One region of the Streptomyces sp. CB03238 genome, then DNA from elsewhere that is predicted to be linked to it. Evidence: riboswitches for the same ligand, from Rfam matches in the RefSeq annotation. Region 1 holds a riboswitch; the other holds the start of a gene.
What was found. A riboswitch is a leader RNA that binds a small molecule or an ion and turns the genes downstream of it on or off. The one in region 1 is predicted to bind glycine.

Region 1 (15,669 bases):
GCTGGCGTAAGGCCCGGCCGAGACAAGCGAAGGGGGCGTACGGAAAGTTCCATACGCCCCCTTCGCCCCTCACCGCCTCACGCCGTGGGCAACCACCCCACCCTGCCCGCCAGCAGCGCGTACCCGACGAACGCCACGATGTCGAGCAGCGCGTGCGCCACCACCAGCGGCCCCACCCGCCCCCACCGCCGGTAGAGCAGCACGAAGACCACGCCCATCACCATGTTGCCGATGAACCCGCCGATGCCCTGGTACAGGTGGTACGAACCGCGCAGCACCGAGCTGGTCACCAGCGCCGCCATCGGGCTCCAGCCCAACTGACCGAGCCTTCGCAGCAGGTACCCGACGACGATGACCTCCTCCAGTACGGAGTTCTGCACCGCCGACAGGATCAGCACCGGGTATTTCCACCACACCTCGGGCAGCGCCTCGGGCACCACCGTCAGGTTGGCTCCGGTGGCCCGCGCGACCAGGTAGAAGGCGAGGCCCGCGCTGCCGATGCCGGCCGCGATCAGCGCGCCGCGCCCCAGGTCGGGCCACGGCCGGCTGCGGTCGAAGCCGATCGCCCGCAGCCCGGCGCCCTCCCTGATCAGCAGGTGCGCCACCAGCGCGACGGGCACCAGCGCGGTCGTGATCCCGAACAGCTGCCAGGCCAGGTCGAGCCACGGCCGCCCCGGCGCGTACGAGCCGTTCAGCGTCGCCGCCTGGTCCTTGAGACCGCCCGGTTTCGTCAGCGAACCGATGAAGCTGATCAGCGCGGAGACCCCGCTCGCCCCCAGGGAGAGTGCCAGGACGAGCAGCGTCTCGGAGCGCAGGGTCCGCACCCCCACGCCCTCGACGGGCCCTGCGGGAAGAGATTCAGCCACGTACGCGCACACCTGCCTCGGGTCGACCGCCATGGGACGTCACAGCTTGCCCGACGATCGCACCACGAACCCATCCGGGTCGGCACCCGGCCCGCCCGGCCCGCATCCCCCCGGCCCACATCGTCCGCCCGGCCCTCTCACGCCGGCACCCGGCCCGCCCGGCCCCATCACACCCGGCCTCCCTCACACCCGACCCGCGGCAAACCGCCCGCCCGGCCCCCTCACCGCCCGGCTGCAGCCTCACAACCCGCGCTGCTCCGGCGGCCGTCCCGGGAACCCGACCGGCCAGGTGTGCACCGGCCGGCCCTGGCGCATCAGCCGGCAGTACTGGCGGGTGGTGGCGGCCAGCGCCGCCTCGCGCCCCAGCCCCGCCTCCAGCGCCCGGTGGAACGTTTCCACCTGCCAGGACGCCCCGTTCACCCGGCGCCTGCACCGCTCCTCGATGATCCCGAGGTACCGCTTGCGGTCGGTGCGCTCCACGCCCCAGGCGTCGAGGCCCGCGGCCGCGAGCGGCAGCAGTTCGTCCCGTACCAGCTTCACGGCCGGCACCGTCGTGACGCCGCCGCCCCGGCCGGGCCGCGGCCAGCGCAGCTCGGCTTCGATGCCGTACCGGCAGGCCGCGTCGAAGTTCGCGGCGGCGTCCTCGAACGGCAGCCGCTTCCAGACGGGCCGGGCCTCCTCGGCGAGCGCGCGCACCAGGCCGTAGTAGAAGGCGGCGTTGGCAAGCACGTCGTCGACGGTCGGCCCGGCCGGCAGCACCCGGTTCTCCACGCGCAGGTGCGGAACACCGTCCATGACCCCGTACACCGGCCGGTTCCAGCGGTAGACCGTGCCGTTGTGCAGGACGAGTTCCTGGAGGGACGGTACGCCGCCCTCGTCGAGGACCCGCAGCGGCTCCTCCTCGTCGCAGATCGGCAGCAGGGCGGGGAAGTACCGGACGTTCTCCTCGAACAGTTCGTACGCCGAGGTGACCCATCGCTCCCCGAACCAGGTGCGCGGCCGCACGCCCTGCGCCTGGAGCTCGGGCGGCCGGGTGTCGGTGGCCTGCGTGAACAGAGGCGGGCGGGACTCGCGCCACAGCTCGCGGCCGAAGAGGAAGGGCGCGTTGGCGCCCACCGCGATCTGTACGGCGGCGATGGCCTGCGCCGCGTTCCACACGTCGGCGAAGCGCTCGGGCGTGACCTGGAGGTGCAGCTGTACGGAGGTGCACGCCGCCTCCGGCACGATGGAGCTCGCCGTGCAGCTGAGCCGCTCGACGCCGTCGATGTCGAGGGTGAAGTCCTCGCCCCGCGCGGCGACTATCTCGTCGTTGAGCAGTCTGTAACGGTCGACGTCCGAGAGGTTCCCGGACACCAGATCGTCCTGCGAGAGTGTCGGAAGAATTCCGATCATCACAATGCCGGCGTCGACCTCCTGCGCCTTGCGGTGCGCGTACGCCAGGCCCGTCCGCAGCTCCTCGGCGAGCTGGTCGAAGACGCGTCCGCCGAGCCGGTGCGGGGCAATGTTCACTTCGAGATTGAACATTCCGAGTTCGGTCTGGAAATCCCGGCTCGCGATGCGCTCCAGCACCTCGGCATTCATCATCCGCGGCATGCCGTCCGGGCCCGCCAGATTCAGCTCGATCTCCAGCCCCACGAGATTCCGCGGCCGGTCGAACCTCTTGTCGGCAAGGAGTCGCTCCAGTCCCGTCAGGCACTCCCGGAGTTTCCTGCGGTACCTCTGCCGATCGGACAGGTCGAAGCCGCCTGCCGCGATCTTCTCCCCCATCGAAGCGTCCCTCCTCGAGTGGGCGGCGCGCGGCATCGTCCGCTCGCGTCACGGACGATAATGCCCAGCCGGACTGATCTGTAACGCCCACACGAGCGGCGCCTGAACGGTAGGCTGGTTACGTTGTTTGCCGGGCACATTCCGGAGGCATGAGGCCGCGCGCAGTTACCGTCGGTCTCCACCCGCCGCGACGGGGCGGGACGGCACCTCGAGCCGGTCGAAACAGCGGCGGCATTCGGCCTACCGCATGCCGGACAACGCCGCAGGCAGCGGCTCCGCCCGCGTGGGAAATCCACAGAAACTCCGCAAATTAAAGACCGGATTCGGTCTTGCCGGTAATATCGCCGACGGCTAGCGGAAACATTGCGTGAACACGTGTCGTATAAACTCCGCGAACGAGGCAGAGAGTCGCGCCCGGCCCCGGCCCATCGGCCCCCTCTGACCCCAAGCTGACACTGCCGTCCGCACCTTCCCTCGCATCACCCTGTCTCTTGACTGAGAGGCGACCCACCATGCCGCTCCACGTCTCCCCCGCCCCCGCGCCTGCGCTGCGCAGTGTCCTCGCGGCGCTCGGTTCCCCCGCCGTCCGCGAGGCCCACACGCCCGCTCTCCGGTCCGTCCAGGGACCGCTGAGCCCCGAACTCCCGCTTCCCGTCCACGTACTGGACGTGCGCGACCAGGTCGTTCCGCCCGCCGGCGCACCGCGTACCCGACTGGCCGGCTGGCGGTTCCTGATCCGCGGCGGCGACCGCCCCGTCGCCGCCGCGGACACCATCCTCACGCCGGACGGATGGGCGTTCTCGCACTTCTTCGAGGGCCCCTATCTCGCCTCGACGGAGCGTGCCGTACGCCAGGCCGAGGCCATGGCGACCGGCCACCAGCCACGCCTGCTGTCCGTACCGGAGCTGTACATGCTGACCCTGTGGCTGCACGAGGACGCGGAGGCCGATCCGGCCGCCGGCGCCCCGGCCCCCGCGGACCTGCTGATCCCGCTGGCCCCCGCGCCCCCCGGAATCGCCGCGCACCTGCCGTACCGGGTCGCCGACCTGCTGCCCGTGCTGACACTGCGGCTGGTGCCGCCACCGCTGCTGGAGTCAACGGCGTGATGACTCACCCGGTCCGATCGGACTAGCCCGGTGCGGCCATCGCGAACCACCCGAAGGGACGGTGCGGTTGAGCTGAACCATCCAGGCGGGTGACACGTCATTGAGGAGGAGGAAGCGCTGCCGCGAAATCCCTGCGGATTGACGCCCGTGGGGCAAGACTGGGAACGGACCGACCGACACAACGGGGGGCGGCCATGAACACCGCATCGAGCCGCAGGACACACACCACACCGCAGCGAAAGAACCGACCCATGTGCCAGCACCAGCCAGCCTGTCCGACCGCCGACTCCGCCGACAGGGAGGCGGCCCGCCTGGTGGCCCACCACCCGGAACAGGGCTGGAGCCTGCTGTGCAACGGCGTCCTGATCTTCGAGGACACCGGTGAACTGCTGCCGGACGGCCAGATCATCGCGCCGCACCGGCCGCTGAGCACCTCGAAGGTCGTGACGGCCGCCTGAGGCACGGCACACCACCGCACGACGAAGGGCCGGTACGGAGTCACCTCCGTACCGGCCCTTTGTTCACGCCCGTCAGTTGTCGTACTCGTCCAGCGGCGGGCAGGAGCAGACCAGGTTGCGGTCGCCGAACGCCCCGTCGATGCGGCGCACCGGCGGCCAGTACTTGTCCGTGGCCGAGACACCGGCCGGGAAGACCGCCTCCTCACGGCTGTACGCGTGCGTCCACTCGCCGCCGCCCAGCGCGGCCGCCGTGTGCGGGGCGTTGCGCAGCGGGTTGTCGTCCGCGGGCCACTCACCCGACGCGACCTTCTCGATCTCTCCACGAATCGCGATCATCGTGTCGCAGAACCGGTCGAGTTCGGTCAGGTCCTCACTCTCGGTCGGCTCGATCATCAGCGTGCCGGCCACGGGGAAGGACATGGTCGGGGCGTGAAAGCCGTAGTCGATCAGCCGCTTGGCGATGTCGTCGACACTGACGCCGGTCGCCTTGGAGATGGGGCGCAGGTCCACGATGCACTCGTGGGCGACGAGCCCGGCCGGGCCGGTGTACAGCACCGGGTAGTGCGGCTCCAGGCGCTTGGCGATGTAGTTGGCCGCGAGGACGGCGACCTGGGTCGCGCGCTTGAGGCCCTCGCCGCCCATCAGCCGTACGTACGCCCAGGAGATCGGCAGGATGCCGGCCGAGCCCCACGGGGCGGCCGAGATCGGGCCCACGCCCGTGTCGGGGCCGGCGCTCGGCTGGAGCGGGTGGTTCGGCAGGTACGGGGCGAGGTGCTCGCGGACACCGACCGGTCCGACGCCCGGCCCGCCACCGCCGTGCGGGATGCAGAAGGTCTTGTGCAGGTTCAGGTGCGAGACGTCGCCGCCGAACTCGCCCGGCTTCGCCAGCCCGACCAGCGCGTTGAGGTTGGCGCCGTCCACGTACACCTGGCCGCCCGCCTCGTGCACCTGGGCACAGATGTCCGCGACGTGCTCCTCGAACACGCCGTGCGTGGACGGGTAGGTGATCATCAGGACGGACAGCTCGTCGCGGTACTGCTCGATCTTGGCGCGCAGGTCCTCGACGTCGATCTCGCCGTCGTCGGCGGTCTTGACGACCACGACCTTCATCCCGGCCATCACGGCGCTGGCGGCGTTGGTGCCGTGCGCGGACGACGGGATCAGACAGACGGTGCGCTGCGTGTCGCCGTTGGCGCGGTGGTACGCGCGGACGGCGAGCAGACCGGCCAGCTCGCCCTGCGAACCCGCGTTGGGCTGGATGGAGACCTTGTCGTAGCCGGTGACCTCGGCGAGGCGCTCCTCCAGCTCACGGATCAGGGTCAGGTAGCCCTGCGCCTGGTCGACCGGCGCGAAGGGGTGCATCTGCGCGAACTCCGGCCAGGTGACCGGCTCCATCTCGGTGGTCGCGTTCAGCTTCATCGTGCAGGAGCCGAGCGGGATCATGCCGCGGTCCAGCGCGTAGTCGCGGTCGGCGAGCTTGCGCAGGTAGCGCAGCATCGACGTCTCGGAGCGGTGCGCGTGGAAGACGGGGTGGGTGAGGTACGCGTCGGAGCGCAGCATCGCCTCGGGCAGCACATCGGCGGTGGCGGCGTCCAGCGCCTCGATGTCGCCGCGCACCCCGAAGGCGTCCCACACGGCGGCGATCTGGGCGCGGCCGGTGGTCTCGTCGCAGGCGACGGAGACGTGGTCCGCGTCTACGAGGCGGAGGTTGACCCCGTTCTCGCGGGCGGCGGCGACGGCCTCGGCGGCCTTGCCGGGCACGCGGACGGTCACGGTGTCGAAGAAGGTGCCGTGGACGACGTCCACGCCCCCCGCGCGCAGCCCCTCCGCGAGGATCACCGCGTACCGGTGGACGCGCCCGGCGATCTGCTTGAGCCCCTCGGGGCCGTGGTAGACGGCGTACATGCCGGCCATGACGGCGAGCAGCACCTGCGCGGTGCAGATGTTGCTGGTGGCCTTCTCGCGGCGGATGTGCTGCTCACGGGTCTGCAGCGCCAGCCGGTACGCCTTGTTGCCGTCCGCGTCGACGGAGACGCCGACGAGCCGGCCCGGCAGGCTGCGGGCGAACTTCTCGCGCACGGCCATGTAGCCGGCGTGCGGACCGCCGAAGCCCATCGGCACGCCGAACCTCTGCGTCGTACCGACCGCGATGTCCGCGCCCAGCTCGCCCGGCGAGGTGAGCAGCGTCAGCGCCAGCAGGTCGGCCGCCACCGTCACGATCGCGCCGAGCTCGTGGGCCTGGTCGATGACCGCCTTGATGTCCCGTACGGCACCGGAGGCGCCCGGGTACTGGAGCAGCACACCGAACACGCCGCGCTCGGCGACCTCGGCGGGGATGCCCTCGCTCAGGTCGGCGACGACGACCTCGACACCGGTCGGCTCGGCGCGGGTCTCGATGACGGCGATGGTCTGCGGCAGGGCGTCGGCGTCGACCAGGAAGACGCCGCCCTTGACCTTGCCGACGCGGCGGGCCAGCGACATGGCCTCGGCGGCGGCGGTGCCCTCGTCGAGCAGCGAGGCGCCGGAGGTGGGCAGACCGGTCAGGTCGGCGACCATGGTCTGGAAGTTGAGCAGCGCCTCCAGGCGGCCCTGCGAGATCTCCGGCTGGTACGGCGTGTACGCGGTGTACCAGGCGGGGTTCTCCATGACGTTGCGCAGGATGACCGGCGGCGTGAACGTGCCGTGGTAGCCGAGGCCGATCATCGGCGCGAGCACCTGGTTGCGCTCGGCGAGCGAGCGCAGCTCGGCCAGGACCTCGGCCTCGGTGCGCGCGTCGGGCAGGCCGAGCGCGGCGGCGCTCTTGATCACATCCGGTACGGCGGCGGCGGTCAGCTCGTCGAGCGACCCGTAACCGACCTGCGCGAGCATCTTGGCGCGGGCCTCGTCGTCGGGCCCGATGTGCCGCTGCTCGAAGGGGATGCCCTGCTCAAGCTCGGTGAGCGGAGTACGGTTGGCGGTCATCTGCGGAGGCCTCCTGGTCGTCACGACCTGCGAGGGGCACCACGGCGCGGGTGCCCGGACGGCCTCCCCCTCTGTCATCTCAACCTGAGAGCTTCACCGGGCGCACCTGTGTGCCGCCCGGCTTTCACCGTCGGTGAGAGCGGATGCCGTCCGACGCCCGCCCTGCTTTCCAGAGTGACCTCATCCGTGCGGTACCGGGTGCCTGAGAGATTCCGGGGAGGATTTGCTCCTTCGGCGCCTCCGAAAGGTTTCTCCGGAGGACTCTCCCGCACGGGGTCAGCGGCCGTCTGCCAGCCTACCAGCGTGGTCCACGCCCGATCCCTCGAGTGGCCGACGTCACCGATGTGCACTTTCGTAGTGTTTACAGAGCGGTTGCGACCAGTTGGAGGGACCGTGCAGACCGATATCGATCCGCGCAGCCTGATCGGCCGCAAGGCCTTCGACCGCAACGGCCACAAGATCGGCACCATCGACGAGGTCTACCTGGACGACGCGACGGGCGTCCCCGAGTGGGCCGCCGTACGAACCGGCCTGTTCAGCCGCGACGCCTTCGTCCCGCTGGAGCCCAGCGAACTGGTGGACGACGGCCTGCACATCCCGTATGACCGGGCCCTGATCAAGGACGCCCCCGACTTCGGCGTCGGCCGGCATCTCTCCCCCGAGCAGGAGCTCCAGCTCTACCACCACTACGGCCTCGCGCTCCCGCCACCCCCCTCCACGGACCGCGACTTCGGCAAGCTCGCCGGCCAGGACGACTGACCCGGCACGAGCGGCAGCGGATCGGACGGCTCCAGCTCCGGATCGTCGGCCCAGAACGTCCGCACCCGCCCCGGCGCCGAACCGGGCTCCTCGAACCGCACGGTCACGCGCCCCAGCCCGCTGCCCTGAACCCACCCGGCCCCGTACTGGGCGTGCCGCACATCCTCCCCGGCCGCCCACCGCCGCACCTCCCCACCGGGCATCCTGGCGCTGTCCGGCCCAGCACCCGCGCGCCCAGCCGTTCCACCGGCCTCACCGGCTCTGGACACCGGCCTGCCCCCGGCCGGGCCAACACGGCCCTCGCCCTCCGAGGAAGCCGCCTCCAGGACACCCGGGCCCCCGTGGTCGCCCACCCCGATCTCCGCCGCCACAACGCCACCATGAGGCCCACCGGCCCCGCCCAGTCCGCCACCCCCGCCAGCCCCTCCCGGCTCGCCGCCCGGCCGAGGGCCGCCATGGCCGCGCGAGCCGGGAGGAGCCGCCTCCGGCCGCCCGCCCGACTCACCGGCCGACGGTTCGGCCACCCCGTCGCCCTGCGGGGGCGGCGCCCCGGCAGGGCCGCCCGGCCTGGCCCGCACGTCCACCTCCGGGGATCCGACCGGCACACCGGGCCCGCCGACGGCACCGGACTCCCCCGAGACCGCGCCCCCGGCCCCACTGTGCGCGGCCAAGACCCCCGCCCCCATCGCCTCCGCCCCCGCCCGCTCCACAGCCTCCCGCTCCCCGGCCGCCCGTTCCGCCGCCGCCTGCGCGAACAGGTCCTCCTGCGTGTAGTCCGCCAGCCCCGTGACACCCACGCCAAGGAGCCGCACCCCGCCCGTGGTGTCGACCGCCTCCAGGAGCCGGGCCGCCGCCTCACGCACCACCACCGGATCGTCCGTCGGGCCGCGCAGCGTCTCGGACCGGGTCAGCGTCGAGAAGTCGTACCTCCGCACCTTCAGCACCACCGTCCGCCCCGACCGCCCCGCGCCCCGCAGCCGCTGCACGCACCGCTCGGCCAGCCGCTCCACCTCCATCCGCACCCGCACCCGGTCGTGCAGGTCCACGTCGAAGGTGTCCTCCACCGACACCGACTTGGCGTCCCGCTCCGCCACCACGGGCCGGTCGTCGTACCCCATCGCCATCCGGTACAGCGACTCCCCGTGCGCCCTCCCCAGCAGCCGTACGAGCTCGTCCTCGCCCGCCGCCGCCAGGTCCGCCACCGTCGTCATCCCGGCCCGCCGCAGATGCTCTCCGGTGGCCGGCCCCACCCCCGGCAGGATCCGCACCGACTTGGGGCCGAGGAGCTCCCGTTCCGTGCCCGGCTCGATCAGCACGAGCCCATCAGGCTTGGCCTCCTCGGACGCGATCTTCGCGAGCATCTTGGACCCGGCCAGGCCCACCGAACCGGTCAGCCCCGTGACCGCGTGAATGTCCCTGCGCAGCTGCTCACCGGCGGCCCGCGCGCCGGCGGCGTCGTGAGCCGAGCCACCCGCCTCCAGGTCCACGAAGGCCTCGTCCAGGCTCAGCGGCTCGACGAGGGGCGACAGCTCGCGCAGCAGCTCCATGACCTGTTCGCTCACGGCGCGGTAGAGCGAGAAGCGGGGCACCAGATAAGCGGCGTTCGGCGCCAGCCGCCGCGCCTGCGCCATCGGCATCGCCGAATGCACCCCGAAACGCCGGGCTTCGTACGACGCGGTGGCGACGACCCCGCGCGGCCCCAGCCCGCCGACGACCACCGGCTTTCCGCGCAGACTGGGCTTCGCCGCCTGCTCGGCGGCGGCGAAGAAGGCATCCATGTCCAGATGCAGGATCGTCGGCGCGGCTCTCACACCATCGATGCTGCCCTACGCCACTGACAATCGCCCCGCACACACATACGGAGCAGGTGGTCAGACGGCCCGGTCACGCCTCCGGCGCGCCAGCTCGTCCGACGGGTTGTGCCCGACCAGCGTCTCGCCGGTGTCGATGCGCTCCCCGTGCAGCTGCGACAGTGCCGCCTCGACGTCCCGCCACACCACGCCCACGGCGATCCCGAAGACCCCCTGGCCGCCCTGCAGCAGATCGACGACCTCGTCCGGCGACGAGCACTCGTACACCGTCGCGCCGTCGCTCATGAGCGTCATCCGCTCCAGGTCGCGAAAGCCCCGCGCCCGCAGGTGCTGGACGGCCGCGCGGATGTTCTGGAGTGCGACACCCGTGTCCAGGAAGCGCTTGACGATCTTGAGGACGACCACGTCCCGGAAGCTGTAGAGCCGCTGCGTCCCCGACCCGTACGCGGGCCGCACGCTCGGCTCGACCAGTCCGGTACGCGCCCAGTAGTCGAGCTGCCGGTAGGTGATCCCGGCGGCCGCGCACGCGGTCGGTCCGCGGTAGCCGACCGTCTCGGCAGCCGTCTCGTCCTCGTGCCCCTGCACCGCACCGACAGCCGGGCCGGCCGCCGCACCGCCACCCGGGCCGGCACTCCCAGCGGCCACACCCGAACGGACCCGGTCAGCCGCACTTCCGTTCGCCCTGTCGGACGCGTTCGTGTGCGCCGGATCGGCCGCACTCCCATGAAGCGGATACGGCCCGCTCTTCCCCAGACTTCGTCCGGGGAGGCCCCCAGTCGCACCGTCGCCGCTGCTCATCACGCCGACCCTCCGTCCTTGACCTGCCATCTCGACGGTAGGCAGTCACCCGGGGTGCGTCAACGATCGCCACACTCGGCACGCCGAGTGATAATCACCCTGAGAGTGGTTTCCCGTATCCAGAATCCGGGAATGCGTACTCGAATGGGCAGAAATCCCTCACAGCGCGCACGGCGCGTACGCGCCCCGCCCCGACGACACGAGGGCAGGCCTACGCGCCACCGGCGTCACTGGCTGCTGGTACCGAAGTCCTCGGGCGAGATCTGGTCGAGGAACTCGCGGAACTTCTCCACCTCGTCCTCCTGCTCGTCCGGGATGGCGATTCCCGCGTCGTCGAGCACCCCGTCACTCCCGTAGATCGGGGTCCCCGTGCGCAAGGCCAGCGCTATGGCGTCGGAGGGCCTGGCGCTCACCTCCACACCGCTGGCGAAGACCAGCTCCGCGTAGAAGACCCCTTCCCGCAGGTCCGTGATGCGGACTTCGGTCAGCTCCTGGCCCACGGCCTCGAGCACATCCTTGAAAAGGTCATGCGTGAGCGGCCGGGCGGGAGCCATGCCCTGCTGCGCGAAGGCGATCGCCGTCGCCTCCCCCGGACCGATCCAGATCGGGAGGTACCGGTCGCCTCCCACTTCACGCAGGAGCACGATCGGCTGGTTGGACGGCATTTCCACCCGGACACCGACAACATCGAGCTCGTTCACATTGCAACCCTAGGACGTGCCGGACCGATTTGGATAGTCGGGCTCTGTCAAGATCAGTGCAAGCGGATACCGAGGGCCGTCTGCACCAGCGCCGCGTGCAGCCGTACGGACAGTGCCGCCAGCTCCTTCGCCGTCGCCTCGGCATGGGCCCTGGTCTGCGGATTACGGTGCCGGCGCAGCGGCGCGACGACCTGCTCGACCAGTCCCGCCTCCCGCTCGGCGGCGGCTTTCACCGCCCGCAGATGCCGCGGTTCCAGACCGAATCTCCCCAGTTCCGCGACAAGTTTCGCGACCGTCACGGCCTCGGCGTCGTACCCGCCGTCCACGCCCTGCACGACGAGTCCGTACGACTCCCACTCGGCGAGCTCGTCCTCGCCGGCCCCCGCCGCGGCCAGGAGCTCCGCCCTGCCCACCCGGGCAGCGGTCGGTCGGTCCTGCGCGGCCTCCCACGGGCCGCCGTCCAGGGGGTCACGCTGGGGGGCGGCCGGCAGCTCCACCTGCTCGCCCCGCTCCACAGCGTCCAGATGTTCCCGGATCACCTTCAACGGCAGATAGTGATCCCGCTGCATCCGGAGGATGCGCGCCAGCCGCTCCACATCCCGCGGGCTGAACTTCCGGTATCCGGAAGCCGTCCGCTGCGGCTCGACGAGCCCCTCCGCCTCCAGGAACCTGATCTTGGAAATGGTGACTTCGGGAAACTCCTCGCGCAGCTGATTGAGCACCGTCCCGATGCTCACCAGCTGATCAGCCGCGCCGGCGGCGCCGTTTCCGGCACCGCCCGTCGTGGTTCGCAGCATCGGCCTCCCCTGCCGGGTCACACGCCCCGCTGGCTCGCGTAGAAGACCAGCCGGTACTTGCCGATCTGCACCTCGTCGCCGTTCGACAGCGGAACCGAGTCGATCCGCTCACGGTTGACGTAGGTGCCGTTGAGGCTGCCGACGTCGGAGACGGTGAAGCTGCCGTCGGGCGACCTGCGGAACTCCACATGGCGCCGCGACACGGTCACGTCGTCCAGGAAGATGTCACTCTGCGGGTGCCGCCCGGCCGTGGTCAGGTCACTGTCCAGCAGGAAGCGGCTGCCCGAGTTCGGACCGCGCCGCACCACCAGGAGCGCCGAACCGAGCGGCAGCGCCTCGACGGCCGCCTGCGCCTCGGGAGACAGCGACGGCAGCTGCGTCTGGCCGGTGACCTCGGAGTCGTACGCCTCGAGGCCGGAGATCGAGATCGTCGACGTCGTCTCGGACGCGCGCTCCGCGGGGGCACCCCCTCGCAGCGGCGCACCGCAGTTGGAGCAGAACCGGCTCGCCTCGGCGTTGCGGTGCCCGCACCTCGTACACACCGGCATGGACGAATCCTCCTGCCGCGGCTGGCCCGCGTGGGCGCTCGTCGCGTACGGGTCGGGCGTAAACCCTCCACCCGCACTCGAGGTTGATGGTTCCCCGAAACCTATGCGGCCGGGACCAGCAGGGTCAACAGACGCGCCCTGGCCCCCCGGAATGTCACCGCCCGGGCCCGCAACCTCGTCACGGAAGAGCGGGCGCTCGCCGCCCTGCTCCTCACTCTGGCCATGGCGCGGCGCGCGATGCCTGGCAGTGCTGCTGCCGTCCTCGCGTGCGCTCTTGCCGAACAACTTCGCAAACAACTTCACGGGCGATTCCCCTTGAACGAAACAGACCCGCCCGTGGGGCAGGACGAACCCTGAATGAACACACCTGCCGACCCGGACATCATCACAACGTCCGTATCCTCCGGACAGTTTCCATCACGCACCACGTGTGTGATGCGCCGACCCCCCGCAACCTCACGTCCTGGTACCTGTCTTCCGGTTCCCGCCATACGACCGCGCACGCCGGCCCCCGATCCCCGATCCGGCCCGCTCCCCAGAACAGGTCCTTGCCGCGTGACCCCCATGTATCCCCGCCTCACTGCGATGACGACCGAGCGTAGTCAGGCCGCTCCGCCGGTCGCAAGGCGTCCACGACGATCTTCTGCGAGCGGGTCACCGTGGCGGTGGCCTGCTCCTTCTCCAGCGTCTGCACCACGCCTCCCGGGATGTTCAGCGCCGGCTCGAGATCCTGCGGCTTCCCGATGACCTTGAAGCGGTACGGTGCCTTGATCCTCCGGCCGTCCACCTCTATGTCCCCGGCGTCACCGGAGAAGTAGGAGTCCGCGACGACCCGGACGCCATTGACCTGGATCGCTTCCGCTCCCGCCGCCCGCAGCTCCTGGATCGCGTCGAGCAGCATGTCCGACTCCACGGCCCCGGCACCGTCGTCGATGGCGAGCGTGATCCCGGGCCCCTGGGCCGCGACCGTGCCGGCCAGGATGCCCAGCTGACGCTCCTTCTCCAGCGTCTGCTTGCGTGCCTCTTCCGCCTGGTCCGAGCTGTTCTCCAGCTCCGTACGCTGGTCCTCCAGACGTGCCTTCTCGTCCTCCAGGCGCTGCGTACGGTCGTCGAGCTCGTCCAGGATGCGCACCAGGTCCTCCTGGCGCGCGCCGCGCAGGGCGCCGGTGTCACTCGTCGAGCGGACCTGGATGGCCAGGCCCAGTCCCAGCCCGAACAGCAGCACGGCCACGATGAGTTGGGCTCGCGTGACGCGCGGCGGCCACAGGCCCGCGATCAGCCGCTGCCGCCCGGTCTGCGGCTTCTGGTCCTCGGCCGGCTCCGGATTCGGTGTCTGTTCGTTGCTCATCGGCCTCACGCCCGGAACACATGCCGCCGGATGGCGGCGGCGTTGGAGAAGATCCGGATGCCGAGCACGACCACGACACCCGTGGACAGCTGTGCGCCGACGCCCAGCTTGTCGCCGAGGAACACGATCAGCGCGGCCACGACGACGTTCGACAGGAAGGAGACGACGAAGACCTTGTCGACGAAGATCCCGTCGAGCATGGCCCGCAAGCCGCCGAAGACCGCGTCCAGGGCGGCCACGACGGCGATCGGCAGATAGGGCTCGACCACCGCCGGCACCTCGGGCCGGATGAACAGTCCGACCACGACTCCCACGACGAGGCCCAGTACGGCGATCAAGATGTGCCCTTCCCTGTCTCGGCCGTGCCCTGCCCGTCACCCGTTGCGGCTCCGGCGTTGCCCGGCTGTGCTGTACGTACGATCAGGCTCGGCGCTGCCGGCAGACGCACCTCGCCCTGGTCCGAAATGCTGGTGCGGATACCGAAGTTCTCCTGCAGCACGTGCAGGTACTGCCCGTCGGCGCTGTCCTGGAACGTCGTACGCAGCTTTTTTCCGTCCCCTACCGCCAGCACCGTGTACGGCGGCACCAGCGGCTTGTTGTCGACCAGTATGGCGTCGCCCGCCGCGCGGATCGCCGACAGGGCGGTCAGGCGCTGTCCATTGATGGCGATGGCTTCCGCGCCCGCCTGCCACAGCCCGTTGACGACCCGCTGCATGTCACGGTCGCGGACCCGGCCCGTATCGGCGAAACCGCTGCTCTCCCGCGGCCCGCCGCCGCCCTCGTCGGTGTCCTTGGCGTCGTCGACGACGAGCTTGACGCCCGGTCCCCGCACCGGCGTCGCCCCCGACAGCAGCGCGACGAGCTGCCCCTGGTCCCCACCGTGCTGTTGCAGCGCCCTGCGCTGCCGCTCCCCTACCTCGGTACGCAGCGCCTCGATGTCCTTCTCCAGGCCGTCCGCCGCCGAGGTCTCCGACTCGATACGGTCGATGAGCTCCTCGCGCTCCTTCGCCACCACCGGTGCCGATATCTGCGCCTGCGCGGCACCGAGCGTGACCACGAGCGCGGCCAGTACGAGTCCGGCCGCCAGCCCCAGCTTGGCGCGCAGCGTACGGGGCAGGCCGCCGCCCTCGGCGTCCCTGCGGGCCGAGGCCTCCGCGTACCCGTCGTCGAGCGCGTGGTCCATCACATTGGTCAGCAGCGACATGGACGCGTCGGGACGCGGAGGCGGGGAGCCGGTGCTCCGAACGGGGGGCTGCTGCGACATGCCGCACATCGTCGCACGTCGGAGGGGCTACCGCCGAATGGCCCCACCGGTGTGCCGGGAGACGCCCCGCGGACGCCTCCCGGCACACGGCGCTACGCCGGCGTCAGCGGCCCGCGCTGTCCACCACGGCCGCCCACTCGTCCAGCAGCGCCGTCGCGGACGCGTCGTCCGGGCCTTCCGCCCACAGGTGCGTGACGGCCTCGGCCGGGTCGGGCAGCACCATCACCCACCGGCCGTCGGCCTCGACGACGCGTACGCCGTCGGTCGTGTCCACGTGCCGGTCACCGGCCGCCTCCACGACCCGCCGCATCACCAGGCCCTTGACGGCCCACGGCGTCGCCAGGTCCCGCTTCAGCACATGCGCACGGGGAATGCGCGCGTCGATCTGGCTGAGTGTGAGCTGCGTACGCGCCACCAGCCCGATCAGCCGCACGAACGCCGCCGTACCGTCGAAGACGCTGCTGAACTCGGGAACGATGAAGCCA
Region 2 (15,669 bases), on a different contig from region 1:
CGGTCCGGATCACGGCGGGGCCCGGCACGGACGGCGTCAGGTAGTGCGCCGAGATCGTGAACGGGTCGGGGTGCGGCAGGGCGTCGCCCAGGGCGCGGCCGAGCAGGGCGAGCAGGTAGCCGCCGTTGACGGCCTGGATGATCGTCCAGCCGGCGGAGAGCTCCGCGCCGTAGACGCCGGGCTCCCGGAGGGTCACCGCGGTGTCGCGGTCGAACTCGCTGTCCATGCCCGGCACAGTACAACAGGAAACTACTAAGCGGTAGCTTTCTCTGGCTCCTCCCTAGCGGCGGAACGACGGTTCCAGGCACGGGGCGCCCGCCAGTGGAAGCGCATCGCGAGGAGACGGAGCAGGAACGTGGTGAGGGCCGCCAGGCCACTGGTGAAAGGGTTCAGCATCTCGAACCGGATGCACAGCGCGACCATCGTGGCGCCCACGATGGCGGGCACCGCGTAGAGGTCCCGGTCCCAGCGGAGCAGGGACGGCACCTCATTGGCGAGTACGTCACGCAGAACGCCGCCGCCCACGCCGGTGGCCAGCCCCAGCACGGCCGAGAAGGTCAGGCCCAGGCCGTGCTCGTACGCCTTGGTCGTACCGGCGACGCAGAAGAGCCCGAGCCCGGCGGCGTCGAAGACGTTCACGGCCGCCTGGGTGCGCTCCACCACCGGATGCAGGAAGAAGACCAGCACGGTGGCGACCAGGGGCATGACGAAGTACCCGAGGTCGGTGAACGCGGCGGGCGGCACGGCGCCGATCACGAGGTCCCGGAACAGCCCCCGCCCAGGGCGGTGACCTCGGCGAGTACGGCGATGCCGAACACGTCGAAGTTCTTGCGCACGGCGAGCAGCGCGCCGGAGATCGCGAACACGAAGATGCCGGCGAGGTCGAGCGCGTGTTGCACGGAGGGGGTGAAGAATTCCTGAAGCACCGCCCAATTGTGCCGGTTCCCCCCGGGGGCTCCGCCCCCGCCGGACGGCTACCCCCGCGCGCCGGCACCCGCGCCGTGCCGACGGGCGCGCGGCGGGGCGCTGCCGAGCCCTGCCGGGCACGCTGCCGGACTCGGCTCGGGCCGGTGGCCTGCCGGGGGTGGGCCGGCCCCAGGAGGCAGGGCGCGGCCGGGACTGCGGTGTGCCGGTTCCCCCCGGGGGCTCCGCCCCCGCCGGACGGCTACCCCCGCGCGCCGGCACCCGCGCCGTGCCGACGGGCGCGCGGCGGGGCGCTGCCGAGCCCCGGCCCGGTGCCCGGCGGGGACCGGGTCCGCCCGGGGGGCAGGGCGCGGCCGGGGCTGCGGTGGGGGGTGCGGACTCTCCCTCGCAAGCTCGGTCTTTTTCCGTCCGCGCACCCCCCACCTCCGCCCCCGTCCCCTCACGCGGGTGGGCGGCAACGGGTTCCCGTCGACCGTCTGGGCGTAAAACGAGTGAGCTTGCGAAGGAAAGCCCAGGACATGCCCCACGGAGCGGACCCAACGGCAACCGACCCGGAGGGCTGACCCGTCAGAGCTTCTTCGGGGCCTCGCCCTCCGTGGACGGCTCCGCGGCCGGGGCCTCGGGGGCAGCCGGCTCCGAGGCCGGCGCCACGCCCTCCGTGGAGGTCCCCCCGGCCGGGGCCTCGCCCTCCGCGGCCGGCCCCGCGGCCGGCCCCGCGGCCGGCTCCGCCGCCTTCGTGGCCGGGACTATCTCGATCGCCTCGCCCGCCGAGGCCAGCGCCGGGTCGCCCGGGGCCTGGTCGGGGGCGTTCTCGGGGTGGTGGCAGGCGACGCGCCGGCCCGGGGCCAGCTCCAGCAGGGGCGGCTCCTGGACGCGGCAGATCTCCGTGGCCTTCCAGCACCGCGTGTGGAACCGGCACCCGCTCGGAGGGGCGATCGGCGACGGCACGTCGCCCTTCAGCAGGATCCGCTCGCTCCTGGCCCCCCGCCGCCTCGGGTCCGGTACCGGGACCGCCGACATCAGGGCCTTGGTGTACGGGTGCATCGGCGCCTCGTACAGCGAGGTGCGGTCCGCCAGCTCCACGATCTTGCCGAGGTACATCACCGCGATCCGGTCCGAGACGTGCCGGATCACCGACAGGTCGTGCGCGATGATCACGTACGTCAGTCCCAGCTCGTCCTGGAGGTCGTCCAGCAGGTTCACCACCTGCGCCTGGATCGAGACGTCCAGCGCCGAGACCGGCTCGTCCGCCACGACGAGGCGCGGCTTCAGGGCGAGCGCCCGCGCGATGCCGATGCGCTGGCGCTGGCCGCCGGAGAACTCGTGCGGGTAGCGGTTGTAGTGCTCGGGGCTCAGGCCCACCCGCTCCAGAAGGCCCTGGACCTCCTTCTTGACCCCGCCCTCCGGCTCGACGCCCTGGAGCCGGAACGGCGCGGAGACGATCGTGCCGATGGTGTGACGCGGGTTCAGCGAACCGTACGGGTCCTGGAAGATCATCTGGATGTCGCGCCGCAGCGGCCGCATCCCGCCCGTGCTCAGGTGCGTGATGTCGGTGCCGTCGAACTCGACCTTGCCGCCGCTCGGCTCCAGCAGGCGCGTGATCAGCCGGCCCATCGTCGACTTGCCGCAGCCCGACTCACCGACCACGCCGAGGGTCTCGCCGCGGCGCACCTCGAAGTCGATGCCGTCGACCGCCTTCACGGCGCCGACCTGCCGCTGGAGCAGGCCCTTCTTGATGGGGAAGTGTTTGACCAGGCCCTGGACCTTCAGCAGGGGCTCGGTGTCCGTCATCGGTTCGTTGGTCACAGCTTCGGCGCAATCTCTTCGGTCCAGATCCGCGTGCGCTCTTCCCGGTCCATGTGGCAGGCCGAGAAGTGGCCGGAGCCCACTTCACGCAGTTCCGGGCGCTCGGTGCGGGTGATCCCGCCCTTGGGCACATCCGCGTACGGGCAGCGCGGGTTGAAGGCGCAGCCGCTCGGTACGTTGATGAGGGACGGGGGCTGCCCCTTGACCGGGATGAGCCGGTCGGTCTGCTCCCGGTCGATGCGCGGCATCGACCCGAGCAGGCCCCAGGTGTAGGGGTGCTGCGGCTCGTAGAAGATCTTGTCGACGGGGCCGCGCTCCACGCACCGCCCGCCGTACATCACCAGGATGTCGTCGGCGATCTCGGCCACCACACCCAGGTCGTGCGTGATGATGAGGACCGCCGAGCCGAACTCCTTCTGCAGGTCCCGGATCAGGTCGAGGATCTGCGCCTGGACGGTGACGTCGAGCGCGGTCGTCGGCTCGTCGGCGATCAGCAGCTCGGGGTTGTTGGCCAGCGCCATGGCGATCATGGCGCGCTGGCGCATACCGCCGGAGAACTCGTGCGGGTAGGAGTCCACGCGCTTGCCGGGCTCGGGGATGCCGACGCGGTCCAGCAGCTCGATGGCGCGGGCGCGGGCGACCTTCTTCGACACCTTGTTGTGGATGCGGTACGCCTCCACGATCTGGTTGCCGACCGTGTAGTACGGGTGCATCGCGGACAGCGGGTCCTGGAAGATCATCGCCATCTCGCGACCCCGCAGCCGCCGCACCTCGTCGGGGTCGGCGCTCACCAGCTCCTTGCCGTCGAGCCAGATCTCGCCGCTCATCCGTACGTTCTTCCCGCGCGCGCCGAGCCGGTGCAGGCCCATGATGGCGAGCGAGGTGACGGACTTGCCGGAGCCGGACTCGCCGACGACGCCGAGGGTCTTGCCCTTCTCCAGCTGGAAGGAGAGCCCGTCGACGGACTTGACCAGGCCGTCGTCGGTCGGGAAGTGGACCTTGAGGTCGCGTACGTCGAGGAACGCGCGCGCTTCCGCTGAGGGCTTGGACAGTTCGGTCATGACACCCTCACGCGCGGGTCGACGACGGCGTACAGAAGGTCAACCACGAGGTTGAGGAAGACGACGAAGAACGCCGCGAGCAGGGTGACGCCGAGGATCGGCGGCAGGTCGTTGGCGACGATCGACTGCACCGCGTACTCGCCGATGCCGTGCAGCGAGTACACCGACTCGGTGATCACCGCGCCGCCGAGCAGCAGGCCGATGTCCATGCCGAAGACGGTGACGATCGGGGTGAGCGCGGCCCGCAGACCGTGCTTGGCGACGACCCGCCGCTCGCGCATGCCCTTGGCGCGGGCGGTGCGGATGAAGTCCTCGCTCATCGCCTCCAGCATCCCGGACCGGGTGAGGCGGGCGTAGATCGCCGCGTACAGCAGGGCGAGCGAGCACCACGGCAGGAACAGGGTGTTGGCCCACTGCGCGGGGTTCTCGGTGAACGGGACATACGTCCGGCCGAAGATCTCCAGCTTGTAGCTGAAGAGCAGCAGGAACAGCTGGGCGGTGAAGAAGATCGGCAGCGAGACACCGGCGAGCGCGCCGCCCATGGCGGCCCGGTCGAAGAACGAGCCGGGCTTGAGGGCGGAGATGACGCCGACGACGATGCCGGAGACCAGCCACAGCACGGCCGCGCCGATGGCGAGCGAGACGGTGATCGGCAGCCGGTCGACGAGCTGCGGCCACACCTCCAGGTTGTTCTTGAAGGAGTAGCCGAAGCAGGGCGCGTCGCACTGGACGGTGGTGGGGCCCCGCTCATAGGTGGCGCCGGTGACGATCCCCTTGATGAAGTCCCAGTACTGCAGGTAGACCGGGTCGTCGAGGCCAAGATTCCGCTTGACCGCCTCGATGTCCTCGGGCGTGGGGTTCTTGCCGATGTACTGCTGGGCCAGTTGATCGGCGGTCTGGCCGGCCAGCTTCGGCAGGATGAAGAAGATGCCGAAGGTGACCGCCGTGACGACCAGCAGCAGGATCACTGCCGCGATCAGCCGGCGGATGATGTACGAGATCACGGGGACCGGCGCCGGTGCCCGCGGGCCGCACCGTGGATGCGGGGGCCCGCGGGCACCAATGCCTTCACCTGCCTTCCGGGGCTACTTCTTCGTGGTGCCGATGTTGAGGTAGTCGTACTGACCGCTCCAGGCCGCCGAGGCTGCCATGTTGGTGCCGTACGGCGAGCGGTAGTTCAGGACCTTGAAGTAGGTCAGCGGGACGATTACCGCCTGCTCCATGACCTTCTTGTCGACCTCGACGTACGCCGCGTCACGCGCCGCCTTGTCGGTGTTGGCGATGGCCGCGTCCAGCAGCTTGTTGACCGTCGGGTCGTCCAGCTCGGAGAGGTTGGTGTTGCCGGACTGGCCGATGGCCTTGCCGTGCACGATCTGCTTCAGGTAGCCGTAGCCGGTCGGCCAGTCGGCGCCCCACTGCATCATGATCAGGCCGATGTTCTCCTTCTTGGTGAAGGACGGGACACCGGCGTAGTCGGTGAAGTACTTGCTGCCCGGGTACTGCTTGATCTTGGCGTCGATGCCGACCTTCTTCAGCGACGCGACGACGGCGGTGGCGGCGTCGATCTCGGTCTGACGCTCACTGCGGGCGGAGATGAAGGTGGAGATCTTCTCCTGGCCGCACGCCTTCAGGTGCTGCTTGGCCTTGGCGATGTCGCCCTTGTGGCCCTCAGTGGGGTACAGGTCGAACTTCTGGTGGCCGGGCAGGTCGTTCGGCATCACCGTGGTGGCGATCTCACCGCGGATCGGTCCGCCCATCGAGGTCTGCACGGAGACCTTGTCGATGGCGTACTGCACGGCCTTGCGGCACTCGACGTTGTCGAACGGCTTCACCTTGGTGTTGATCGCCATGTAGGCGAGCCGGCCGCCGAGCGCGTTGTCGGTGTTGGCCTTCAGGTCCTCCTTGGCGAGGATCTGCGCCTGCGTCTGGGCGTCGACGCCGCCGCCCTTGAGGTCGGCGATGATCTCGCCGGCCATCAGGTCCTTGTCGATGGTCGACTGGTTGACCTTCAGGTTCAGGACGATCTTGTCCGGGTACTGCTTGCGCAGCGGGTCGGTCTTGGCGTCCCAGTGCTCGTTGCGGACGAGGACGACCTGCTTGCCGTCCTGGTAGGTCTCGAACTTGTACGAGCCCGAGGAGAGGATGGACTTGGTGTAGTCCGCGCCCTTGTCCTTGGCCTTCGGCACCGGGGCGGTCTGCGGGGCGCTGACCAGGTAGTCGAAGTCCGCGAACGGTTCCTTCAGCTTGAAGACGATCGTGTGGTCGTCCGGCGTCTGGATGGACGAGAGGCCCTTGTCGCTCTTGTCCTTGTAGGGGCCCTTGTACGTGTCGCCGTCGGCCATCAGCGTCTGGAAGTAGTTGGGGCCGTTGGAGAGCACGTCACGCGCGAAGTTCGAGCGCTCGACGGCGTACTTGACGTCCTTGGCCGTGACCGGCGTGCCGTCGCTGTACTTGACGCCCGGACGGATCTTGTACGTCCAGGTCTTGCCGCCGTCGCTGGGGACACCGAGGCCCGCGGCGAGGTCGGGGACCAGCTCGTTGCCCTTCTCGCCGGGGCCCGGCTTGAAGGTCGTCAGCGGGCGCGCGTACAGCCGGCTGAAGTTGTAGATGAAGGAGTAGTACGTGTCGCCCGGGTCGAACGACTCGGGGGCGTCGGCCATCGCGTAGGTGACCGTACCGCCCTTCGCGTCCGAGGCGTTGACGACACCGGTCGTCGCCGCGTTCGCCTTGGCATTGCCCTTCACGCCGTCCTTGCCGTCGTCCGCCTTGCTGCAGCCCGCGAGGAGCAGGCTGGCACTGCTGACGACCGCGAGAGCGGCCACTGCTGACCTTCGCATTTTCGTCGAACTCCCCTTTGTTTTCGGAAATTGTCGGTACGGTCCCGGCCCGCTGGTGCGGCCGCCGTGGATGACGTGGCAGACGTCAGCGGCTGCGCGGGTCGAGAGCGTCCCGAAGGCCATCACCGAGCAGGTTGAAGGCCAGTACGGTGATGAAGATCGCGAGGCCGGGGACGAGCATGAACTGCGGATCGACTTCGAAGAAGGTGACCGCCTCCCTCAGCATGCCGCCCCATGAGGCCTGCGGTGGCTGGATCCCGACGCCGAGGAAGCTGAGCGATGCCTCGAAGATGATGTTGGTCGGAATGAGCAGTGTCGCGTAGACGGTGATCGGCCCCACGAGGTTCGGCAGCAGCTCGCGGAAGAGGATGTACGGGCCCTTGGCCCCCATCCCGCGCGAGGCGTCGATGAACTCGCGTTCCCGCAGGGCCAGGGTCTGGCCGCGCACGATACGGGCCATGTAGGGCCAGTTGAAGAACCCGATGACGAAGATGAGCACGCTGATGTGCAGGGGCAGGCCCTCCAGGCCGAAGGCACCGCCCTGCAGGGTCGCCGAGATGGCGATGGCGAACAGCAGCAGCGGGAAGGCGAGGAACGTGTCCATGAGCCGGCTGATGAAGGTGTCCACGCGCCCGCCGTAGTACCCGGCGATCAGGCCGAGCATCACGCCGATGACGTTGGACAGGATCGTCGCGCCGAAGGCGACGACCAGCGAGACCCAGGAGCCCTCCAGGATGCGGGCGAGGATGTCGCGGCCGAACTTCGGGTCGACGCCCAGCGGGTGGTCCCAGCTCATCCCGCCGAACCCGCCCTTGGGCAGCGAGGTGTTGGGATCGACCAGGTCCTGCTGGAAGGCGTTCGGGTCGAGGCCCAGCAGCGACTGGAGCGGCCGGGAGAGCACGGCGATCAGGATGAGCAGGATGACGACCACGCCGCCGGTCACGGCCAGTTTGTCCCGCTTGAAGCGGGCCCAGGCGATCTGACCGAGTGAACGGCCTTCGATCTGCTCGGACTTGACGCCTTCAAGTACGGCCTCAGGCGCCGCCTCGGCCTGTGATCCGGTGGTCTCAATGGGTGCGGTCATCGTCCCTCGTGCTCGCCGTGCCGACGGTCGCCGACAGTGCTCGACAGGCCGCCCGGGTCTGCGGTGCGGTCCGTTCAGGGAGTGCGCGAGTGCGCTGCACGCATGTACGACGCCCCCTGGTTGGGGGGAGTCTTCAATGGGTTCACGATCACCCGCCAGACCTCACGGGGAATGTTTGCGCAACCGTGATGCGGGTCGTGGGCTTCCGTTATCCGGACGAGGTGATCGTCTCAGCGGACCAACTCGGCCGCTATTCCACCGAAACGGACAGTGGGCGCGCCGCCCGGTACGCGGGCGGACGCGTCGGCCGGTAGGCCGGCGGACGCGTCAGCCGCGGGGCGGGTAGCCGTACCCCGTACCGGGCACGACGGGCGCGGTGGCGTGGGCCTCGCGGTCGTAGAAGGGGCGCGCGTTGGCCCGCAGCCACATCGTCACCGGGTCGTACTCGTCCGACATCGCCACCGTGGACACGGGCAGGCCGTCGGGGACGGCGGCGATGGACTGCTGCATCATGGCGCGCACCGCGTCGACGGACGCCTGGCCGGTGTCGTACAGGTCCAGGCCGATCGCCAGGTACGGGGTGCCGAGGGCCGGCTGGACCCAGGCGCGGCGCAGCGAGCGGACGGCGGGGGTGCGGTGGGCGTTCTGGGTGAGCAGGGCGTAGAACTGCGGGATCTGGATGCCCGGTTCGGACAGCTTCAGCGGTCCGGCGGGCATCCGGTCCAGGCCGGTGGCGATCCGGCGCAGGTCGGGCCACGGGATGCCGACGCCGCCGCCGGGGGCGTGCGGGTTGAGCCAGATGCCCCAGCGGTCGGGGTAGAGGGCGCGGGCGATGTCCCGGCCGCCGATGATCTCGTGGGCGCGGTTCCAGCCGGAGGCGGCGAGCTCCTGGGCGGAGGTGACGCACGGGGCGTACCCGAGGCCGTCGACCTCCATGTTCCCGTACTGGGCGTCGGGCGAGCCGGCCTGGCCGTGCCAGAGGAGCATCCACAGCCGGCCGTCGGCGAGGGCGTGCAGGAGCGCCTCGTACGTGTCGTAGCGTCCGGGCGTGACCTGGCTCAGCAGGTGCTCGACCTGCCCGGCCGCCGCTCCGGCCGCGTGCCCGGCCGACGCTCCGGCCGCCGCGGTGCCTGACGCGCTCACCCTGGGTCCCGCCCCTCTTCCGTCCACCGGACCAGCTTATGCGTGCCCGCGCTGGTAGAAGGGCCGTACCTTCTCCAGCATCCAGTCGCCCACCGGGTCCTGCGCGACGTCGAGCAGGACCAGGTTGACCGGCCACGGCACCTGGACGCGGCCCAGCGCCCGGCCGAGGGCGTCCATCGGTACGTTACGGTCGGCGCCCTCCCAGGAGGAGAGCTGCACGCCGACGAAAAGGACCGGGCTGTCGCCCTCGATGCTGGCGAGGCAGCGGCGGGCCGTCAGGACGGTACTGGTGGCGTCGAACTCGGCGGCCGCGGCGGACAGGAAGTCGACCGGGTCCTCCTGCCAGTCCGGCTCGAACAGCCGCACCCGGGCGCCGCTCGCGGGCCCGTCCAGCGGGGTGCGGCCGGTGCGGCACAGCTCGGCGACGGCGGGCGGTGGCAGCGGGGCGCCGACGGCCCCGCCGGGGTTCACGGCGATGCCGAGCTGCGGCGGCAGGCCGCGCGCGAACTCGACGGCCGGGGCGACGGTGTACGCCATGTGGGCGCCGACGCAGTGGGTGAACTGCTGCTCGGAGCTGAAGACCGGGACGTACGCCTGCCCGTCGATCTCCAGGGTGGGCAGGTCCAGGTTCGGGCTGTCGGGGCCGCCGCCGTTGGGGAGCGGCACCCAGACGTGGCTGCGGCCCAGGACCTCGACGAGGCGGCCTCCGGCCGCGGGGTTGCCGAGGGAGGCGGCGAGCACCTCTTCGAGCTCGTTGCCCGGCCATGCAGTGTCCACTGGTGCTTCTGGTCCTTCCCGCGCGTGCCTGTCGCTGCCCGGAGCACCCTAACGCGGTCCGCCGTACGGCGGATCAGCCGAACGAGATCCGGGTCAGCGCGGACGCCGCCGGCCGGTCCAGCAGGACGGCGGACGCGCATCCGCGCGGCACCACGCCCCGCTCCGCGTCCCGCACCAGCCGGCCCACCGCCCGGCGGTGCCGCCCGAAGGCGTACCCGGACACGCCGCGTCCCCGCTCGCGCTGCCCCTCGCGGGCCGTGCCGGGCGTGACGTCCAGCAGGAGGAGGTGCAAGGCCTGCCCCCGGCGTGCGGCCTCGCGGGCCAGCCAGCGCCGCACCCAGGCCTGCGTACCGCAGTCGTGGACGACGACGCTCTCGCCGGAGCGCAGCGCCCGCCGCAGCCCCGCGTAGTGCGCGAACCGGACGAGGGGCCGGTAGACGGCGTACGGCAGGAAGCCGGGCACCCGGCGCTCCCACCGCTCCCGGGCGTTCTGCGAGTCGATGCCGCGCCCCTGGGCGGTCCGGGCGATCAGCGTGGACTTGCCGCTGCCGGGCAGGCCCGAGACGACCACCAGGTCACCGGCCGCGAAGGTCAGCGCCCGGGGGACGCGCCCGCCGCGGTCCCTGAGGTCGCGCACGACCGGCAGGGCGGCCGCGCCCGCCGCGGCCCGGCCCCGCGCGGGCAGGCCCGGCTGCCCGGGCACTCCCGTGGTCGTCGCGTACGCCCCGGTCCGCTGCAACGTCATCGCTACTCCCCCTGCTAGGGCCCTGGCGGTCCCTGGGTCGGCTTGTCCCGACCCTTGCCCAAGAAGTGTAAAGAAAGGGTAATAAGGCACAAGCGATTTGCCGACGAGACCCCGCGTGCAATGATGTGCGCGCCGACGCACACACGTGCGCCACAACCGCATACCGGCCGCTTGAATCCGCGCGGGAGAGTTCCGGGTCACACCCGGGCGCCGAAGGAGCAAGTTCCTCCCTTGAATCTCTCAGGCCCCGTACCGCGTGGATGAGGCAGATCTGAAAAGCGGGCCGCCCCGGCGGCTCCACCCAAGGTGCAAGCCGAGGACCGTCCCCGTACGGTCACGGTGAACCTCTCAGGTTCCGATGACAGATGGGGAGGATCGTCTTCGAGCCATGCCCGTCCTGGGACCTGGGAGCCACATCCAATGAGCACTGCCCCCCGCCTGACCGCCCTCGATGCCGTGCATCGGGCGCTCGGCGCGACCATGACCGACTTCGCCGGCTGGGACATGCCGCTGCGGTACGGGAGCGAGCGCGACGAGCACAACGCCGTCCGCACGAAGGCCGGACTCTTCGACCTCTCTCACATGGGTGAGATCACCGTCACCGGACCGCAGGCCGCGGACCTCCTGGACTTCGCGCTCGTCGGCAACATCGGCAGCGTCGGTGTCGGCCGCGCCCGCTACACGATGATCTGCCAGGAGGACGGCGGCATCCTCGACGACCTGATCGTGTACCGGCTCCAGGAGCAGGAGTACATGGTCGTCGCCAACGCCTCCAACGCCCAGATCGTGCTCGACGCCCTCACCGAGCGGGCCGCCGGCTTCGACGCCGCCGTACGCGACGACCGCGACGCGTACGCGCTGCTCGCCGTCCAGGGCCCGGAGTCCCCCGGCATCCTGAAGTCGCTGACCGACGCCGACCTGGACGGGCTGAAGTACTACGCGGGCCTGCCCGGCACCGTCGCGGGCGTCCCCGCGCTGATCGCCCGCACCGGCTACACGGGTGAGGACGGCTTCGAGCTGTTCGTCGAGCCGCAGCACGCCGAGAAGCTGTGGCAGGCGCTGACCGAGGCGGGCGCCCCGGTCGGGCTGATCCCGTGCGGGCTGTCCTGCCGCGACACGCTGCGCCTGGAGGCGGGCATGCCGCTGTACGGGCATGAGCTGACGACGTCCCTGACCCCGTTCGACGCGGGTCTGGGCCGGGTGGTCAAGTTCGAGAAGGAGGGCGACTTCGTCGGCCGCGAGGCCCTGGCCGCCGCCGCCGAGCGCGCCCAGATCGCCCCGCCGCGCAAGCTCGTCGGCCTGATCGCCCAGGGCCGCCGGGTCCCGCGCGCCGGGATGGCCGTGGTCGCCGGCGGCACCGTGATCGGCGAGGTCACCTCGGGCGCCCCGTCGCCGACGCTGGGCAGGCCGATCGCCATGGCGTACGTGGACGCGGCGCACGCCGCGCCGGGCACCGAGGGGGTCGGGGTCGACATCCGCGGTACCCATGAGCCGTACGAGGTCGTGGCGCTGCCCTTCTACAAGCGCCAGAAGTGACCACCCGCACCACTCCCCCGTTCACCAGCACTCCCCCGCGTACAGGAGAATTCCCGTCATGAGCAACCCCCAGCAGCTTCGCTACAGCAAGGAGCACGAGTGGCTGTCGGCCGCCGAGGACGGCGTGTCGACGGTCGGCATCACGGAGCACGCGGCGAACGCCCTCGGCGACGTCGTGTACGTGCAGCTCCCGGCGGTCGGCGACACGGTGACCGCGGGCGAGACCTGCGGTGAGCTGGAGTCGACCAAGTCCGTGAGCGACCTGTACTCCCCGGTGACCGGTGAGGTCGTCGAGGCGAACCAGGACGTCGTCGACGACCCGTCGCTGGTGAACACCGCCCCGTTCGAGGGCGGCTGGCTGTTCAAGGTACGCGTCGCGGAGGAGCCGAAGGAGCTGCTCTCCGCCGACGAGTACACCGAGTTCTCCGGCAGCTAAGGACCCTCCCCGATGTCGCTTCTGAACACCCCTCTCCACGAGCTGGACCCGGACGTCGCCGCCGCCGTCGACGCCGAGCTCCACCGTCAGCAGTCCACCCTCGAAATGATCGCCTCGGAGAACTTCGCTCCGGTCGCGGTCATGGAGGCCCAGGGCTCCGTTCTGACCAACAAGTACGCCGAGGGCTACCCCGGCCGCCGCTACTACGGCGGCTGCGAGCACGTCGATGTCGTCGAGCAGATCGCCATCGACCGCATCAAGGCGCTCTTCGGCGCCGAGCACGCCAACGTCCAGCCGCACTCGGGTGCCCAGGCCAACGCGGCCGCGATGTTCGCGCTGCTCAAGCCGGGCGACACGATCATGGGTCTGAACCTCGCCCACGGCGGGCACCTGACCCACGGCATGAAGATCAACTTCTCGGGCAAGCTCTACAACGTCGTCGCCTACCACGTCGACGACGCGACCGGCCAGGTCGACATGGCCGAGGTCGAGAAGCTGGCCAAGGAGCACAAGCCGAAGCTGATCGTCGCCGGCTGGTCCGCCTACCCCCGCCAGCTGGACTTCGCCGCCTTCCGCCGCGTCGCGGACGAGGTCGGCGCGTACCTGATGGTCGACATGGCCCACTTCGCGGGCCTGGTCGCCGCCGGTCTGCACCCCAACCCGGTGCCGCACGCCCACGTGGTCACCACCACGACCCACAAGACGCTGGGCGGCCCGCGCGGTGGCGTGATCCTGTCGACGGCCGAGCTCGCCAAGAAGATCAACTCGGCGGTCTTCCCCGGTCAGCAGGGCGGGCCGCTGGAGCACGTGATCGCCGCCAAGGCGGTCTCCTTCAAGGTCGCGGCGAGCGAGGAGTTCAAGGAGCGCCAGCAGCGCACCCTGGACGGCGCCCGCATCCTGGCCGAGCGCCTGGTCCAGCCGGACGTCACCGAGCACGGCGTGTCGGTCCTGACCGGCGGCACCGACGTGCACCTGGTCCTGGTCGACCTGCGCAACAGCGAGCTGGACGGCCAGCAGGCCGAGGACCGGCTCCACGAGGTCGGCATCACCGTCAACCGCAACGCGATCCCGAACGACCCGCGGCCCCCGATGGTCACCTCGGGCCTGCGGATCGGCACCCCGGCCCTGGCCACCCGTGGCTTCCAGGCCGAGGACTTCACCGAGGTCGCCGACATCATCGCCGAGGCGCTGAAGCCGTCGTACGACGCGGACGCGCTCAGGGCCCGGGTGACGGCTCTCGCCGCGAAGCACCCGCTTTACCCTGGTCTGTAATCTCCGTAGAGGTTACGTACGTAACAGACCGACATGCGGGGCACCGCGCACACTGGACCAGTGAGTGCGGTGCCCCGTGTCTTGCCCCGCTTTCCGCCCCACCCCGCGTTGTCCCTGCACCACCCCGGCAGACAGCGACGTCTTCCACCCAAGGAGTCTCCCCGTGGCCATCTCGGTCTTCGACCTGTTCTCGATCGGCATCGGCCCGTCCAGCTCCCACACGGTCGGCCCCATGCGCGCCGCCCGGATGTTCGCCCGCCGTCTGAAGAACGAGGGCCTGCTGGCCCCGACCGCCTCCATACGGGCCGAGCTGTACGGCTCGCTGGGCGCGACCGGCCACGGCCACGGCACGCCCAAGGCCGTCCTCCTCGGCCTGGAGGGCGACTCCCCCCGCACGGTCGACGTCGAAACCGCCGACGAGCAGGTCGAGCGGATCAAGAGCACGGGGCGCATCAACCTGCTGGGCGCGCACGAGATCGGCTTCGACTTCGACGAGGACCTGGTCCTGCACCGCCGCAAGGCGCTGCCGTACCACGCCAACGGCATGACGCTGTGGGCGTACGACGGCGAGGGCGCCACCCTGCTGGAGAAGACGTACTACTCGGTGGGCGGCGGGTTCGTCGTCGACGAGGCCGCGGTCCAGGGCGATAACCCGATCGTCCCCGACGACACCGTACTGAAGTACCCCTTCCGCACCGGTGACGAGCTGCTGCGCCTGACCAAGGAGACCGGCCTGTCGATCTCCGCGCTGATGCTGGAGAACGAGAAGGCCTGGCGCACCGAGGAAGAGATCCGCGAGGGTCTGCTCGAGATCTGGCGGGTCATGCAGGCGTGCGTGTCGCGCGGCATGTCCCGCGAGGGCATCCTGCCGGGCGGCCTGAAGGTCCGCCGCCGCGCCGCCAACACCGCGCGCAAGCTGCGCTCCGAGGGCGACCCGCTGGCCCTCTCCATGGAGTGGATCACGCTGTACGCGATGGCCGTGAACGAGGAGAACGCCGCCGGCGGCCGCGTCGTCACCGCCCCGACGAACGGCGCCGCCGGCATCATCCCGGCGGTCCTGCACTACTACATGAACTTCGTCCCCGGCGCCGACGAGGAGGGCGTGGTCCGCTTCCTGCTGGCCGCCGGCGCGATCGGCATGCTCTTCAAGGAGAACGCCTCCATCTCCGGCGCCGAGGTCGGCTGCCAGGGCGAGGTCGGCTCGGCCTGCTCCATGGCGGCGGGCGCGCTCGCCGAGGTGCTGGGCGGCAGCCCGGAGCAGGTGGAGAACGCCGCCGAGATCGGTATGGAGCACAACCTGGGCCTGACCTGCGACCCGGTCGGCGGCCTGGTCCAGATCCCGTGTATCGAGCGCAACGGCATGGCGGCGGTCAAGGCGGTCACGGCGGCGCGGATGGCGATGCGCGGCGACGGCAGCCACAAGGTCTCCCTGGACAAGGTCATCAAGACCATGAAGGAGACGGGCGCCGACATGAGTGTCAAGTACAAGGAGACGGCGCGCGGCGGCCTGGCGGTCAACATCATCGAGTGCTGACACGCCGCCGGAACGTTTCCTTCCGGTGACGCGCCCGTGATGGGCTCGGCCCATGACCGACAACGAGATCTCGACGATACGAGGCCGGGCGGCCCGCCGCACCCTTCTCACGGCTGCCGCGGGGGCGGCCGCGCTGCTGGCGACCGGCGCGGCGGCCGGCCCTTCCGCCGCTACCCCGCCTGCCGCACCTCGCGCCGGTGCCGGGCCCCGCGGTGCCGGGCCGCGCGGTGCCGCGCCTCGCGGTGCCGCCCGGCGCGCGGCCGCCATCGGGCAGCTGAGGGCGCTGGAGCGGCGGCACGGGGCCCGGCTGGGCGCGGTCGCCCGCAACACGGTCACCGGCGCGACGGTGCTGTACCGGGCGGACGAGCGCTTCCCCATGTGCTCGACGTTCAAGACCCTGGCCGCGGCGGCCGTACTCCGGGACCTCGACCGGCACGGCGAGGTGCTCGCCAAGCGCGTCCGGTACACCAGGGACGACCTCGTGGAGAACTCCGACAAGGCGGAGGAGTACCTG

Region 2: linked by a shared signal. The riboswitch ahead of gcvT (glycine cleavage system aminomethyltransferase GcvT) and the one ahead of gcvP (aminomethyl-transferring glycine dehydrogenase) in region 1 are both predicted to bind glycine.

Annotation. Positions count from the first base shown of each region.
Region 1 covers NZ_NBCN01000003.1:479,570-495,238, forward strand. Annotated here, with positions in the region: gene BKD26_RS07220 (PhzF family phenazine biosynthesis protein) at 1-10, shown strand, start outside; gene BKD26_RS07225 (CPBP family intramembrane glutamic endopeptidase) at 78-866, opposite strand; gene BKD26_RS07230 (glutamate-cysteine ligase family protein) at 1,107-2,633, opposite strand; gene BKD26_RS07235 (hypothetical protein) at 3,146-3,739, shown strand; gene BKD26_RS07240 (DUF5999 family protein) at 3,991-4,197, shown strand; gene gcvP (aminomethyl-transferring glycine dehydrogenase) at 4,270-7,158, opposite strand; glycine riboswitch at 7,338-7,437, opposite strand; gene BKD26_RS07250 (PRC-barrel domain-containing protein) at 7,552-7,917, shown strand; gene BKD26_RS07255 (DNA polymerase IV) at 7,845-9,728, opposite strand; gene BKD26_RS07260 (MerR family transcriptional regulator) at 9,789-10,526, opposite strand; gene BKD26_RS07265 (bifunctional nuclease family protein) at 10,754-11,227, opposite strand; gene BKD26_RS07270 (MerR family transcriptional regulator) at 11,281-12,024, opposite strand; gene BKD26_RS41980 (FHA domain-containing protein) at 12,042-12,572, opposite strand; gene BKD26_RS07280 (DUF881 domain-containing protein) at 13,150-13,920, opposite strand; gene BKD26_RS07285 (small basic family protein) at 13,926-14,258, opposite strand; gene BKD26_RS07290 (DUF881 domain-containing protein) at 14,255-15,184, opposite strand; gene BKD26_RS07295 (mannose-1-phosphate guanyltransferase) at 15,288-15,669, opposite strand, start outside.
Region 2 covers NZ_NBCN01000025.1:21,569-37,237, reverse strand. Annotated here, with positions in the region: gene BKD26_RS32425 (thioesterase family protein) at 1-226, opposite strand, end outside; partial or broken gene BKD26_RS32420 (trimeric intracellular cation channel family protein) at 253-926, opposite strand; gene BKD26_RS32415 (dipeptide ABC transporter ATP-binding protein) at 1,492-2,715, opposite strand; gene BKD26_RS32410 (ABC transporter ATP-binding protein) at 2,727-3,791, opposite strand; gene BKD26_RS32405 (ABC transporter permease) at 3,788-4,795, opposite strand; gene BKD26_RS32400 (ABC transporter substrate-binding protein) at 4,877-6,628, opposite strand; gene BKD26_RS32395 (ABC transporter permease) at 6,714-7,712, opposite strand; gene BKD26_RS32390 (enhanced serine sensitivity protein SseB C-terminal domain-containing protein) at 8,040-8,855, opposite strand; gene BKD26_RS32385 (enhanced serine sensitivity protein SseB) at 8,892-9,632, opposite strand; gene BKD26_RS32380 (AAA family ATPase) at 9,706-10,377, opposite strand; glycine riboswitch at 10,550-10,642, shown strand; gene gcvT (glycine cleavage system aminomethyltransferase GcvT) at 10,798-11,913, shown strand; gene gcvH (glycine cleavage system protein GcvH) at 11,972-12,349, shown strand; gene glyA (serine hydroxymethyltransferase) at 12,362-13,621, shown strand; gene BKD26_RS32360 (L-serine ammonia-lyase) at 13,785-15,155, shown strand; gene bla (class A beta-lactamase) at 15,208-15,669, shown strand, end outside.